One region of the Tatumella sp. JGM94 genome, then DNA from elsewhere that is predicted to be linked to it. Evidence: predicted binding sites of a transcription regulator. Region 1 holds the regulator's gene; the other holds the start of a gene.
What was found. Region 1 encodes Fur, which represses iron uptake genes when iron is present. Its sites were predicted from a motif close to ATAATAATGAGAACNACTATCAA; they were not measured.
Positions count from the first base shown of each region.

Region 2: a site for Fur is predicted at 5,437-5,459, ahead of JK216_RS08365 (isochorismate synthase). Genes of this name have one in related genera too.

Region 1 covers NZ_JAERJN010000006.1:13,172-20,729, reverse strand. The annotation lists gene pgm (phosphoglucomutase (alpha-D-glucose-1,6-bisphosphate-dependent)) at 46-1,686, opposite strand; gene seqA (replication initiation negative regulator SeqA) at 1,717-2,262, opposite strand; gene ybfF (esterase) at 2,503-3,285, shown strand; gene ybfE (LexA regulated protein) at 3,431-3,706, shown strand; gene fldA (flavodoxin FldA) at 3,840-4,370, shown strand; gene fur (ferric iron uptake transcriptional regulator) at 4,696-5,142, shown strand; gene JK216_RS05850 (family 20 glycosylhydrolase) at 5,253-7,558, opposite strand, start outside.
Region 2 covers NZ_JAERJN010000009.1:59,180-66,737, reverse strand. The annotation lists gene cgtA (Obg family GTPase CgtA) at 1-495, shown strand, start outside; gene JK216_RS08385 (hotdog fold thioesterase) at 559-978, opposite strand; gene dhbA (2,3-dihydro-2,3-dihydroxybenzoate dehydrogenase) at 983-1,741, opposite strand; gene JK216_RS08375 (isochorismatase) at 1,738-2,589, opposite strand; gene JK216_RS08370 ((2,3-dihydroxybenzoyl)adenylate synthase) at 2,619-4,217, opposite strand; gene JK216_RS08365 (isochorismate synthase) at 4,229-5,410, opposite strand; gene fepB (Fe2+-enterobactin ABC transporter substrate-binding protein) at 5,608-6,534, shown strand; gene fepD (Fe(3+)-siderophore ABC transporter permease) at 6,635-7,558, shown strand, end outside.

The sequences.
Region 1 (7,558 bases):
AAAAAAAGGCGCTGATATCAGCGCCTTTGTTACTATGGATAGCCGTCAGGCATTTTTCAGCACTTCGCTGACAATCTGTACGGCTTCTTTTTCAATTTTCTCGCGATGTTCTGCGCCGAGGAAACTCTCACAATAGATTTTGTAAGCATCTTCGGTCCCTGACGGACGTGCAGCAAACCAGCCGTTCGCGGTCATCACTTTCAGACCACCGATAGAGGCACCATTACCCGGAGCGTCAGTCAGACGGGCAATGATCGGATCGCCCGCCAGTGTCTCTGCGCTGACCATTTCAGGAGACAGCTTAGATAACGCCGCCTTCTGTGATGTACTGGCCGCAGCCTGCAGACGGTTATAACTCGGCGACCCAAATTTCTCCGCCAGGTTATCATAGTGCTGTTGCGGATTAAGTCCTGTCACAGCGGTAATTTCTGCCGCCAGCAGGCACATAATAATACCGTCTTTATCCGTGGACCATGGCGTGCCATCAAAACGCAGGAATGAAGCACCGGCGCTCTCTTCTCCACCGAACCCAAGGCTGCCATCAAACAGACCATCCACGAACCATTTGAAACCCACCGGGACTTCGACCAGTTTACGACCGAGATCCTGCACTACCCGGTCAATCATGGCACTGGACACCAGGGTTTTACCCACAGCAACTTCCGGTGACCATTGTTTACGGTGACGGAACAGATAATTAATTGCGACCGCCAGATAGTGGTTAGGATTCATTAATCCGGCTGGCGTCACGATACCATGCCGGTCATAGTCCGGATCGTTGGCAAAAGCTAAATCAAACTTATCACGCAGCGCCAGTAAGCCCGCCATTGCACATTCGGATGAACAATCCATACGGATTGCGCCATCTTTATCGAGATGCATAAAACGGAAGGTCTGATCGATAGCATCATTTACCAGCGTAATATTCAGCTGATAATGTTCTGCAATACGTGGCCAGTAGGCAATGCCTGAACCGCCCAGCGGATCAACACCGATGGTCAGATTAGCGTTTCTGATGGCATCAAAATCAATAATCTCTGCCAGCCCTTCAATATACGGCTGTACCAGATCCTGCTCATGAATCAGACCGCTGGCGGCAGCCTGTGCCGGGGTGTAACGTTTTATATCCCGTAATTCATCTTTTATCAGCTGGTTAGCACGTGCTTCAACCACTTTCGTGACATTGGTATCCGCAGGTCCGCCATTGGGCGGATTATATTTGATCCCCCCGTCTTCAGGCGGATTATGAGAAGGCGTTATGACAATACCGTCAGCCAGCGAAGCGCCACGTTTATTATGTTCGAGGATTGCGTTAGAGATAGCCGGTGTCGGTGTATAGCCATTATCCTGCTGGACAATCACTTCAACGCCATTCGCCGTCAGCACTTCCAGTACTGAAAGAATTGCTGGCTCTGAAAGTGCATGAGTATCTTTACCTACATAACATGGCCCGGTAATTCCATTTTTTTTGCGTTCCTCGGCAATAGCCTGGGCGATAGCAAGGATATGTGTTTCATTGAAGCTGTTACGTGCTGCACTACCACGGTGGCCGGAGGTGCCGAATTTAACGGCATGTTCACTGTCAGAAACATCCGGTTTCAGTACATAATATTGTGATGTCAGTTGTGCAACATTAATCAGATCACTCTGCTGAGCAGGTTGCCCTGCCCGTGGGTGATTGGCCATCGACATTTCTCCCTAACGCTTAAGTTCGGATTAAATAGTACCGCAAACTTTGTCAGCAAGCTCCTGAGGGAACTTCATCGACTGCATAATATGTTCAATCATGCTGCATTTGCGGCCGGTATTCGTATTAGTAATCACCCAATACGGGGTTCCGGGAATATGTTTTGGTTTGGTATGCGTACCATTCTGTAACAATGTTTGTTCATCACCGGCAAAATACACCCGGGTGCGGCCCTGCATGGTGGTGGTAGCTACCTGAAATTCCCGCGGGTCCAGCCGGTAGAGGGTGGATAACACCATCATAAACCGGTTAACAGCACGTTTTTGTTCCGCATATTCGTCAGATAACAGCAATTCACGTACGGTACGGACCCGATCCTGCGGGCGAGAGCCAGCTCGGGTTTCTGCCAGTAGCGGCGTATCACGTTTCTCAGACGGTATTTCCTGAGCCGCGGATTCCGCCAGCCCGGATACATTCAGCATTCTGCGTAATATATCAGAGGCACTTTCACCAATATGGTGTGTATGGCTGGCAATATAACGATAAAGATCATCGTCTATTTCAATCGTTTTCATCTTATTCCGTACTGTTATGACTGGGGTAAAATGTCTTCCTGCGCAGTTGTGCCGCTAAATATCCGGTATTCTGCGCCCGATATTTTACCAGGTGATTATAAAATTAAACTCAGCGAAGCCGGAAGCGCTGAATAGCAATTCCGCTAAAAGTCAGATAATACCCTAAACATTTTCTGCTGAGTTCATGAAAGATTAAACCATGATACCCTAAGCCAGGCTTTCAACCGTAAGAACTTTGCCATGATTTTAAACAGCCGTCTGCAAACTGAACAATTTGATGAAGAATTATCCCCGATCTTATTGATCCATGGGTTGTTTGGCAGCCTGGATAACCTGGGGGTATTGGCCCGTCATCTGAAATCCCGCGCGCCGGTGGTTCAGGTCGATGTGCGAAACCACGGACATTCTCCGCGGGCAGCAGAGATGTCCTATGCCGCCATGGCCCGGGATATGCTCGATACTCTCGACCATCTGCAACTCGGAACGGTGAATGTTATCGGCCATTCGATGGGCGGAAAAATTGCCATGGCCATGTCCGCACTGGCACCGGCACGGATCAAACGACTGGTGATGATTGATATTGCCCCGGTCGATTATCAGATTCGTCGCCATGACGATATTTTCGCAGCACTGCGGGCGGTCAGTCAGGCAGCGGTCACCCGAAGAGATGCGGCGGCGGAACTGATGAGACCCATACTCAGGGATGAGATGGTGATTAATTTTCTGCTTAAATCTTTTCATCAGGGAGAATGGTTGTTTAATGTGCCGGCTTTATGGGAAAACTACACCACCATTGCTGGCTGGGAAACCTGCCCTTGCTGGCCTCATCCGGCATTATTTATCGGCGGAGGTGCATCACCTTACCTTGACCCGCTGTACCGTACCCCGTTACTGGCACAATTTCCCTGTGCGAAAGCACATATCATTGCCGGTGCCGGTCACTGGGTCCATGCGGAAAAACCTGTGGCAGTGCTCAACGCAGTTCAGCGTTTTTTATACGGCCCGCAGAAAACTCAGGGCTGAGATGGTTTAAACATTGGCGTCCTTCATCGCACTGGAGTATGATTGCGCGCTAAATTTTTATCGTGTGCTTTTAACATGATAACGGTATTCATTCATCATAAGCTGCGTGTATCTGATACATAGCAGGTGTTCAGTTTCAAAAATCATGGCAAAAGAAAATACGGATCGTACCACGCTCGATTTGTTCGCCAACGAACGCCGGCCCGGTCGTCCCAAAACCAGTCTGCTTTCCCGGGATGAGCAATTGCGGATAAATAAGCGCAATCAACTGAAACGAGATAAAGTCCGAGGTTTACAACGGGTTGAACTCAAAATGAACACTGAAGTCGTCGATGCTCTGAACGCGCTGGCTGCGGAACGTAACCTGAGCCGCAGTGAACTTATTGAACAAATTATTCTGGCACAGCTAAAGCAGGACTGAGTTCAGGGAAACGCACTCAGGGACAAATCTGACCGGTTTACAAGTTCCGCACACATCGCAGGTCTGTTATCATCTGCGCATCTGTAGTGACATTACAATTATCTGATTCGAAGATTCAAGAGGTTATCCCCACATGGCAATCGTAGGCATCTTTTTTGGCAGCGATACCGGCAACACAGAAAACATCGCGAAAATGATCCAGAAACAATTGGGTAAAGACGTTGCTGAAGTGCACGATATCGCTAAGAGTACCAAAGAAGATTTGGAAGCTTTCGATATTCTGCTGCTGGGCATCCCGACCTGGTACTATGGCGAAGCACAATGCGACTGGGATGACTTCTTCCCGACCCTCGAAGAAATTGATTTTAACGGTAAGCTGGTTGCGCTGTTTGGTTGCGGTGATCAGGAAGACTACGCCGAATATTTCTGTGATGCACTGGGTACCCTGCGTGACATTATCGAGCCAAAAGGCGCGGTGATTGTCGGCCACTGGCCGACTGCCGGTTACCATTTTGAAGCATCCAAAGGCCTTGCCGATGACAACCACTTCCTCGGACTGGCGATTGACGAAGATCGTCAGCCAGAGCTGACTGCTGAGCGTGTCAGCCAGTGGGTAAACCAGATTTCGGACGAACTGCAGCTGAAAGAAATCCTCGAAGCTTAATAGGGGTTTTAGTATCAGTTGTGATACTGTTTACTTCAGACACTTGCGGGAACGACTAACATGACCAGAAGAACCCGCACTCTTCTTTTCGGCAGCGCCCGGCTTATAAGAGATGTCAGGGTCAGACCCTGACAGAGTTGATGCACCGGACCTGAGCACAGTAAAACACTTTATTGAAGTGTTATTGGTGCGTTGTTTTCAGGTCTGTAGTTTCAATTTTGGTGTATCAGTCCTATAATGGACTAACAATTATAAGGTCATTATCTAACAAACTTCAGGGCTTCTTGCCAAAGTCATTTTTCAAAAGTAACAGGACATAAACTGCATGACTGACAACAACTCCGCATTGAAGAAGGCTGGCCTGAAAGTTACCCTTCCAAGACTGAAAATTCTGGAAGTGCTTCAGGAACCAGAATGCCACCATGTCAGTGCGGAAGACTTGTATAAACGCCTGATCGATATGGGTGAAGAAATTGGTCTGGCCACCGTTTACCGTGTGCTTAACCAGTTTGATGATGCGGGCATCGTTACCCGTCACAACTTCGAAGGCGGTAAGTCAGTTTTTGAATTGACTCAGCAGCAACATCATGACCACCTGATCTGCCTGGATTGCGGCAGAGTGATTGAGTTCAGTGATGAGTCAATTGAACAACGCCAGCGTGAAATCGCAACCCGGTTTGGTATTAAGCTAACTAACCATAGTCTTTATCTGTATGGTCACTGTACAGAAGGTGACTGCCGCGAAGATGATTCATTACATAACGATAAATAACCCGGCCCTGTTCAGGTTGTAACTGTTATCTGATGACGGATGTTTACCGTCATAGTCTTACAGATAAAAAACCCGCAAATTGCGGGTTTTTTTATCTGCCCTTCCCTCTGTTATCCGGCCACCGGAGCTACTGAAGGACTAAAGCGTTTACCGTCAGGGCTGACGGATCTGACCAGTACGTTACCGGCCACCGCAGGAGCTTTCAGACTGTTATACGGTAGCCATTGCTGACCACCATCGACGGAATATTCAATAGCGACCCCGGGTAAAGCAGTGTTAGCCTGCAGAGTGCCGTTGATGATCACCGCGCCGGGCACAGGTATACGGTAATTTATACCGGCCGTATCCAGCCGTATCAGGGCTGACTGCCCCAAAAGATTAGCAAAGCGCTGCCAGTCATTATCCAGCCGTTGCTGATCGACATGCTGTGTTTTCCCTTTTTCAAAATACTGGTCCTGTTTATACGGTAATTCCCAGTCAGCTTTATGCCAGGCCCGCTCTGCCACGGAAAATAACCGTGGATATAACCGGTACTCCATCTGCTGATCGGTACGCACTATTTCACTCCAGACCTGTGCTGACATACCATAAGCCCCCGGCCAGTGACCGGCAGAATTGGCCGCAAAGCTGTTACCATCACGGTCCGTAGATGTTTCTGCATTTTGTGGCAGGTTATCCGGCGCGAAACTGAAGATCTTCCGCTCATCAGTGAAACGGGTTGCCCAGTAATAGCCGGGTTCCTGAGGATTCACTTCATAGGGCATATCCAGATAAAGATAATCAGGATTAGATACAATCACCCGATAACCTTTATTCGCCCAGTCATTGACTGAACTGACGCCCCCCCAATAGAGGGTATCCCAGAAATTCACCAGATTATCTCTGGTACTAAACTGACGGTTATCACTGATTTCTTTCAGTCCGTCCTGCCAGGCCTGAATACCCTTCAGCCCGTGAGATTTGGCCAGCTGGCTGACCTGCAATGCAAACCAGCCAGGTAAATGGGTGAGATCCGCAACGGCACCGGATTGCAGTAATTTATTGCAACTTGCTGATTTCTGCCACGGATGATCCTGCAACCGCATATCCCGCTGACCTTTACCCGGTTCAGGATTAGTCTTATCCGTATATCCGGCCCCGAGATAGATATTTTTGGCTTCATCCCCCCCGAAATGCCAGCGCTGTAACGGTTGCCCGGCGTCTTTATGCATACTGATAATTTCCGACATGACTTTATCAGTAAAACGCCGCGAAGAAGGCAGGCAGGGATTAACAAAACTGGTACGATCATAAAACTGTACTGTGGTCACCTGCGAGTTATCCCCGGCATCCTGAAGACGATATTCATTCGCCTCTCTGGTTTTACCTTCCGCCATCAGTTTTTTATAACGGGCTTCCATCGAAATCACTGCCGCCCGGGCATGGGCTGGCATATCGATTTCAGGGATCACCGTTATTTGTCTGGCTTTCGCATATCTCAGTATTTCCAGGTAATCTTCACGGCTGAAGAATCCGCTGCCATTGGTACCGGTATCCGGGCCGGAGCCGAGTTGCGGTAGCAAACAGCGGGTTTCACTGAGGTCATGGCAACGGCTGGCCCCGACCTGCGTCAGCTCAGGTAAACCGGGGATTTCCAGTCGCCAGCCTTCATCGTCACTCAGATGCAGATGCAGAGTATTGAGTTTATAGGCAGACATTTGAGCCAGAGTCCGCAGGATCGCGGCTTTAGAATGAAAGTTCCTGGCGACATCAATAAATATTCCACGATAAGCAAAGCGCGGCGCATCCTGTATGCGAATTTCCGGTATCAGCGGGTCACCCTGCGGCGGGATTAATTGCAATAATGACTGAAGGCCATAAAATACGCCTTGCGGATCGTAACCGGTAATCACGGTTTTATCTGCCGAAACATCCAGCCGGTATGCCCCTTGTTTTATTGCCTCACCGGTAAAATCAGCGGGGACAATGCGGGTGCTCACCGGATACCCTTCACCGGTCCGGACCCCCGCCGCTTCAAATGCCCGGTGAATCACCTGCGCACTGTCTGTCGGTAATGCCCCGAGACTAAGTACAACCCCTTGTTTCAGGCTGACATTTCCCTGCCGTATATCCACTTGTTGCGGGGTGGGGATAATCTGACCACGCAGTTGCTGGCGGCTGATTAACCGGACAGACTTATTTTTCAGGTAACGATTTTCTGCAGTCATCAGGATATTGGCATCGGTCGGGCTGCGACGCCACTGGCCCGACGGGATGTCGGTGATCTGCTGCAGATCTTCAGTATCCGTGACACGGATCACCTTCGGGGTTGCTCCGCCAGAAGTGACATACCAGCGCGGCAATACATCACTGACAGAAACCTGCCAGTATTCATTGATCAATGGCAAAACCACTGACTGCCTGGCCGGAAAGCCAC
Region 2 (7,558 bases), on a different contig from region 1:
ATCCGTTTCCTTAAACACCTTGAACGCTGCCGGGTATTATTACACCTGATCGATCTGGCACCGATCGATGAATCTGATCCGGTAGAGAACGCGCGTATTATTCTGGCTGAGCTGGAAAAATACAGCGATAAGTTATACCAGAAGCCACGCTGGCTGGTATTTAACAAAACCGATCTGCTGGATAAACAGGAAGCTGAAAGCCGTGCTAAAGCCGTTGCCGAAGCACTGGGCTGGGATGATAAGTATTATCTGATTTCTGCGGCCAGCCGTGATGGCGTGAATGCGCTGTGCTGGGACGTGATGAGCTTTATTAACGCGAACCCGAAAGAAGCAGAGAAAGAAGAGCAGAAGCCGGAGAAAGTCGAGTTTATGTGGGACGACTATCACCGTGAAACGCTGGAAAATAATGCTCAGCCAGCAGAAGAAGAAGATGACGATTGGGATGACTGGGACGAAGATGATGATGAAGGTGTGGAGATCATCTATCAGCGTTGATCCTTAAGGATCTTAACCCCTTTTCAGTCATAGCCGGAGCAAGACTCCGGCTTTTTTGTACCTTTAGCCTAACACCGACACTGTCAGCCTGGCAGTACAGCACAGCTTACCTTTACTGTTACGGATCTCGGTCTGCCAGACTTGTAACTGTGCACCAATATGCAGCGGATGACAGTTTGCATACACCAGTCCTTGTGAAACGGCGCGATGGTGGCTGGCATTGACTTCAATACCGACGACGCTTTTCCCTTCTTCGGTGGCGAGATAAGCCGCCACTGAGCCCATCGACTCGGCCAGAACCACCGATGCCCCGCCATGTAATAATCCGAATGGCTGCCGGGTCCGCGGGTCAACAGGCATTGTCGCTTCCAGATGCTGTTCACCGATAACGGTAAACTCGATCCCTAAGTGGCTGACCAGACACTGTTGTCCGAGGGCGTTCAGTTCATCCGGAGTCATTATCCGCTTCCAGAACCGTGACATATTCTCAGGCCCCCAGGGTGGCTCCGCCATCGACGACGATATCCTGTAATACCACATGACTGGCCTTATCGGAGGCCAGGAACAGAATCGTATCGGCTATTTCCTGTGGCCGGGCGATCTTCTTCAATGGGATCCCCAGCTTAAACTGCTCCGGAAAGCCATCAATAGTCTGCTGCTCGGCCTGTGGCGTTTTCCACAGACTGCGCTGCATTTCTGTGTCAGTTGAACCCGGAGAGACGATATTACAGCGCACGCCATAAGGTGCCATTTCCAGACCCACCGTCAGACATAAACTGCGTAATGCCGCTTTAGATGCTCCATAAGCGGACATCCCCAGCCGCGGCGCATGGGCAGAATTAGAGGCTACTGTGACTATCGCGCCCCGCTGTTGTTTGCGGAATACAGGTAATGTCTGCTGAAACAGGTTAAATGCGCCGCCGGCATTAACGCTGAGACACTGTTGCCAGTTTTCAAACGAAATCTCATCTGTTGCACCGGTCCGCAGGATCCCGGCAGCGTTGATCAATATATCCAGTTGTGGCTGTTGATGAAGTAATGCCTGGCAGGTTTGTCTGACCTGTATCGGATCGGCGACGTTCAGTAGCTGGCAGGTAAACGGGTAGTTGTGCTGATCAAATTTAATATCAAAAGCCGTCACCGTGGCACCAGCCTGGTGAAAAGCCAGCGCGGTATGATAACCAATCCCCTGGCCCGCACCGGTTACCCAGACCTGTTTCCCCTGAAATTCCGGTGAGTGGCTCATTGCTGTTCTCCTGCCAGTAATCTCCACCAGCCATCAATAGATGCATTTCTGGCCAGAGCCACAAAATCAATCTCCGGGCGTGCCATTCGCCAGCGTGCAGCCAGTGCCATAACTCTCACGGAGTCCAGGCCGTAGTCTGTCAGGTTCTCATCATCTTCCGGCTGATCGTCATCCTCAAGTAAAGGTAACACCATAGCCCGTAAGGCGGCTTTACTTTCCGGCAATAAAATAAGCTCATTACAGGTAACCACTTTTCCGCAGCGGCCGGCAGTATATTTCAGCGCCATCAGATGTTCTTCCCGGCTGAAGTCCGCCAGTGCATCGGCTACCATAAAGGGTTTTATATTACGCATAAAGGCATCTGTTGCTGTCGTCAGGCAGCCAATATGGGCATATACCCCGGTAATTATCAGCTGATCCCGCCCGGCATTTTTCAGTTGCTGTTCAAGATCTGCACGGTGGAAAGCGCTGTACCGCCATTTGGTCAGCACCTTGTCGTGTTCGCCAGGGGTCAGTGCATCAGTAACTTGCTGTTGTTCAGGATGACGGTTTAAGCCGGGTCCCCACATATCATTCAGCAACGCGCGATCTTCATCACTTTGCTGATCTGGTTGCGCGGTATAAAACACCGGGATCCCGAGGGCATAGCATTGGGCACGTAAACGGGCAATATTGTCCACTACCTGATGAATTAACGGGCTGTCACTGGCCCAGAAATTCAGGAAATAGTTCTGCATATCATGGATTAACAATGCTGCCCGTGCGGGTTCAAATACCCACTGTACTTTATTGTCGGGAAGTTCATCTGCGGCAGGCAGAGCATAGGATTCAAGTTTAGGGATACTCATGGTAACTCCATTGTCCGGTCGTCATTGGGTTATTTGGGCTGCTGGTTCAGCCATTCACGCAGGGCTTTTTTATCCACTTTCCCGACATGGGTTAAGGGCAGTGTGTCCTGCTGTACTATCCGGTCAGGCAGTTTAAATTCGGCGATACCCTGTTCACGCAGATGACGACGTAAATGTGCCGGTTTAACCGGTTGAGTCGCGACAATAAATGCGCAACTTTTCTCTCCCATCAGTTCATCATTCATTGATACCAGAGCAGCATGAATAATCTCCGGGTGACGTTGCAGCAGATTCTCTATCTCTTCGGCTGCGATCTTCTCACCTCCGCGGTTAATCTGATCTTTTTCCCGTCCCTGAACTTTGATGTTTCCTTCTGCGGTGATCTCAATCAGGTCGCCGGAACAGTAAAAGCCTTCGGCATCAAAGCAGGTCGCATTGTGAGCCGGGTTATTGAAATAGCCGCGGAATGTATAAGGCCCGCGTGTCAGCAGGCGGCCGGTAGTCCCCGGCGGTAACAGCCTGCCGTTCTCATCAGCCACCCGCACCTCGTCATCTTCAGACATTGGTCGTCCCTGGGTCGAAACAATAACCTCTTCGGGATCGTCGAGCCGTGTATAGTTCACCAGCCCTTCGGCCATGCCAAATACCTGTTGCAGCTGGCAGCCGATATCAGAAATTATCCGTCGTGCCAGAGATTCACTGAGCCGCGCCCCGCCGACCTGTAACACTTTTAAACAGCGAAGCTGCCGGGCATTTCCCTGATCACTGATCGATTGCAGCCACAGACTGACCGCCGGAGGAACCAGCGCGGTCATGGTGATCTGATGTTTCTCTATCAGCGGAAAGCATTGTGTGGCACTGGGGTCAGATGCCATTACCACGAAACCACCGGCATAAAATACCCCCAGACAGCCCGGAGAACTCATCGGGTAATTATGTGCAGCGGGCAGGGCGCACAGGTAGCGGGTATCCGCGTCGACGGCACAGATATCGTTGCTGGCACGGATACTGTAGTAGTAGTCATTATGGGTACGCGGGATCAGTTTCGGTGTACCGGTACTGCCGCCGGATAACTGGAAAAAAGCGACTTCATCTGCCGCAGTGGGATCAGCAACAAAATGCTCGCCGGGGGTGGTCAGCCAGTCCGTCAGACAGTTATCACCGGTGAGAGCATGGTGCATGACCACGGTTTTCAGTGACGGAACCTGTTGTATAAACTGGTCATCAGCAAACAGACCATGCCGGCGGTCAGCGATTAACAGTGCCGGGGAAATCTGTCCGGCGTAAGACAGTAATTCACTGCGCTGATGGCTGTACAGGGCATTGACCGGAGCCACGCCCAGTTTCAGGAGCGCAAAAAATACCAGGTAAAACTCGCAGTTATTACCCAGCTGTACTAAAGCGGTATCACCTTTCCTGAGTCCGGCCTGTTGCAGTTTTGCTGCCAGACGCGAACTGTAAAGTGCCAGCTGGCGGTAGCTCAGGCGGCTGTCATTATCAATGATGGCGATAGCATCATTATTCTGCTGGCGGTCTGAGATATCACTGAGTGGCCGATCCAGCCAGTACCCTTTACTGCGGTAACGGCTGGCCAGCGCGTCGGGCCAGCGGGTATAAGGGATAGTCATGGGAGTTACCTTTATTGGTCAAGCCCGAAAGCTTTCAGCATTGTTGTCAGTTTAACGCCGGTTTCCTGCCATTCAGCCTCCGGCACTGAAGCCGGTACAATGCCTGCCCCGGCAAACAGGGTGATGTCCTGCTTGTCTACCGTTGCACAGCGGATAGTGACGGCCCATTCACCATTTCCCTGGTCATCGCACCAGCCCACCATCCCGCCAAATAACTGGCGGTCAAAAGGTTCCAGCTGCCGGATTAATGTCAGTGCCTGAGTATGGGGGAAACCACTCAGGGCTGGGGTCGGGTGCAGCAATGCCGCCAGTTCAAGCGCATTTTGCTGCCGGTGGCTGACGGTTCCGTGGATCCGGGTCGCCAGATGCCATAATGTTCCGGTGGTCACCAGTTCCGGTACCGAGGGTACCGACAGTGTCTCGCTTACCGGTTGCAGCGTATTGCGCATCGCATCGGTGACCAGCCGGTGTTCATGGCGGTCCTTTTCTGAATTCATCAGCGTCTGGCCTGACTGCTGATCTGCGGCAGCCTCCGGATAACGGCGTGCTGACCCGGCCAGCGGGCAGGACCAGAAGTCAGTGCCTGCTTTTCTGAGCAACAATTCCGGACTGGCACCCAGTAACGCTGCGCCCGAAGACAGGGGGACATGGAAGTGATAATTATCCGGGTTTTGCTGCACAATCTGTGACATCAGAAGCTGCAGATCCGGTGGCTGCTGGCAGCGGGTCGTCAGTAACCGTGACAGAACGACTTTATCCAGTTCACCGCGTGCCATGGCCCGGACTGCTGAGGCGACCATTGCTGTAAATACGCTTTTTTCCGGTATCTGACGGGCAGGTAATGCTTCAATCCCGCCCCGTGGCGTGGTCTCAGTCACAGCGTTAAGCTGTCGACGATGGAAGAATGTACTTTGTTGCGGAATATACAATTCTGAAGGCTGGCGGGTATCAAAGGGGATAGCCCCGACAACCACCGGTCGCGTAATCCCGGCGGCCCGGGCATCCCTGAACGCCGTATCCAGCTGTTGTGCGATAAGAGACGGTGCGGAGGAGGTGGCGGATAACGGGCCAGACAAACGCCGGAAGCAACCCCGGGTAATCAGGCTTTTCCAGCCTGAGGTAAACAGAAAACGGCCTTGTAAGGAGGGAAATTCCTCAAAACAGGGATTTTCAACCTGTTCCTTTTCTACCATAATCGAGTCCTGGAATGATAAAATATCTAATAATGATTATCATTTGTATTGTTTCGTGTAACCTAACCGGATCCTTATAATGTGTCAATGAAATCGTCCTTTACAGGTGAAAATCCGCAGGAAATACGACAATCTCAATCAGTCAACCCCGGGGCTAAGCAATGAAAACAGTATGGTCAGGTTACAGAAGATGGTTAATGGTGCTTTTACTGCCTTTAAGCATACAGGTCAGCGCGATGGATGGCTGGCCGAGACAAATCAAGGCTGAAAACGGCACAGTCACTCTTCAGCAGCCACCTGAGCGTATTGTCTCCACCAGCGTGACTCTGACCGGATCACTGCTGGCGATTGATGCTCCGGTAGTCGGGAGTGGTGCCGGGGCCCCGGGCAGTCGTTTTACCGATGCTCAGGGTTTTTTCCGCCAATGGGGAGATATTGCCCGGCAGCGGAAGGTTAAACCCTTATATATCGGTGAGCCCAATATCGAAAGTATTGCCAGTGAAGCACCGGATCTGATTCTGGTCAGTGCGACAGGAAATGACAGTGCTCTGCGCATGGTCAGCCAGTTATCGGCGATTGCCCCTGTGCTGGTAGTGAATTATGACGATAAAAGCTGGCAGCAACTGGTGACTGTGCTGGGGCAGGCGACCGGTCATGAGGCTCAGGCAGCACAGAAAGTTGCAGAATTTGATCAGCGGGAAAAAGCATTAAAACCCGGGTTACGCCTGCCACCACAGCCAGTCTCTGCCATGGTGTGGAATGGCGGCGGACGTGAAGTCAATCTGTGGACCCGTGAGTCAGCCCAGGGAAAACTGCTGGAACAACTTGGATTTAGCCTGGCGATACCGCCATCCTCTGTCACCGGTAACGTTAGTATGGGGCAGCGTAAAGATATTATTCAGTTATCAGGGGAAAACCTGGCCACGGGGCTGGACGGTAAAAGCTGGCTGTTATTCGCCAGTACTGACAGCACGGTTCCTTCAGTGCTCAGTGACCCGTTTCTCTCACAGACAGAAGCGGTCAGCAATAAAAACGTCTATGGGATGGGGGCTGACAATTTCCGACTGGATTATTATAGTGCCAGCCATCTGCTGACGACCCTGCAAAAACTCTTTGCAGATTAAGCCCCCGTAACCGGGGACAGCCGGTATTTCTCTGTTGCTGACGGTATATTCATTTCCTGCGGGCAGCGAGTATTTTAGTGCGATGAAGGTTCTGAGAGTGATGCGCCAACCGTATTTGCTGATATTGCTGTTACTGTTGTTTATTTTGCTGACCACCCTGAGTCTGATGGCCGGGGCGAAGCTGATCCCGGTGACGGAAAGCTGGCAGGCGCTGGTATCGTCAGGCCCCTGTAGCTCTCAGGACTGTACGATTATCCGTTTTGCAAGACTCCCCCGGACTCTGGCCGGAATTGCCGCCGGTATTTCGCTGGGGGTGGCCGGGGTACTGATGCAAACGCTGACCCGTAACCCGCTGGCCGACCCCGGTCTGCTTGGTATTAACTCCGGTGCGTCTTTTGCCATTGTTCTGGGTATTGCCCTGACCGGGGCTGATACCCCGCAGGCCTGGCTTGGCTTTGCCTTTGGCGGTGCAGTGTTTGCCTTACTGATCGTCGCCCTGACAGGGGCGGCGGCTGGCGGCCGTGTTAATCCGGTCCGGCTGACTCTGGCCGGGGTTGCCCTGGCAGCGGTACTGGAAGGCATCACTAACGGGTTCTCACTGATGAATCCTGATATCTATGATCATCTGCGTTTCTGGCTCAGTGGCTCGCTGGATATCCGTCAGTTCTCTTCTCTGGCCGTTGTTACCCCGGCCATTGTTGTGGCTGTATTACTGGCCTTATTACTTAGTAAATCCCTGAATAATCTCAGTATGGGGGGAGATATGGCAACCACTCTCGGCACCCGGGTGCTGGGTACCCAGCTGAGTGGTCTGCTGGCGGTGGCTCTGCTGGCCGGTTCAGCCACGGCACTGACCGGGCCGATAGCCTTCGTCGGCCTGATTGCGCCTCATCTGGGCCGCTTACTGGCAGGTGCCGATCACCGCCGTTTGTTACCGGTCACGCTGTTCCTGACACCTTGTCTGTTGCTGTCAGCCGATATCGCCGGGCGGTTTATGGCTGCCGGAGAACTGCGGGTGTCGATT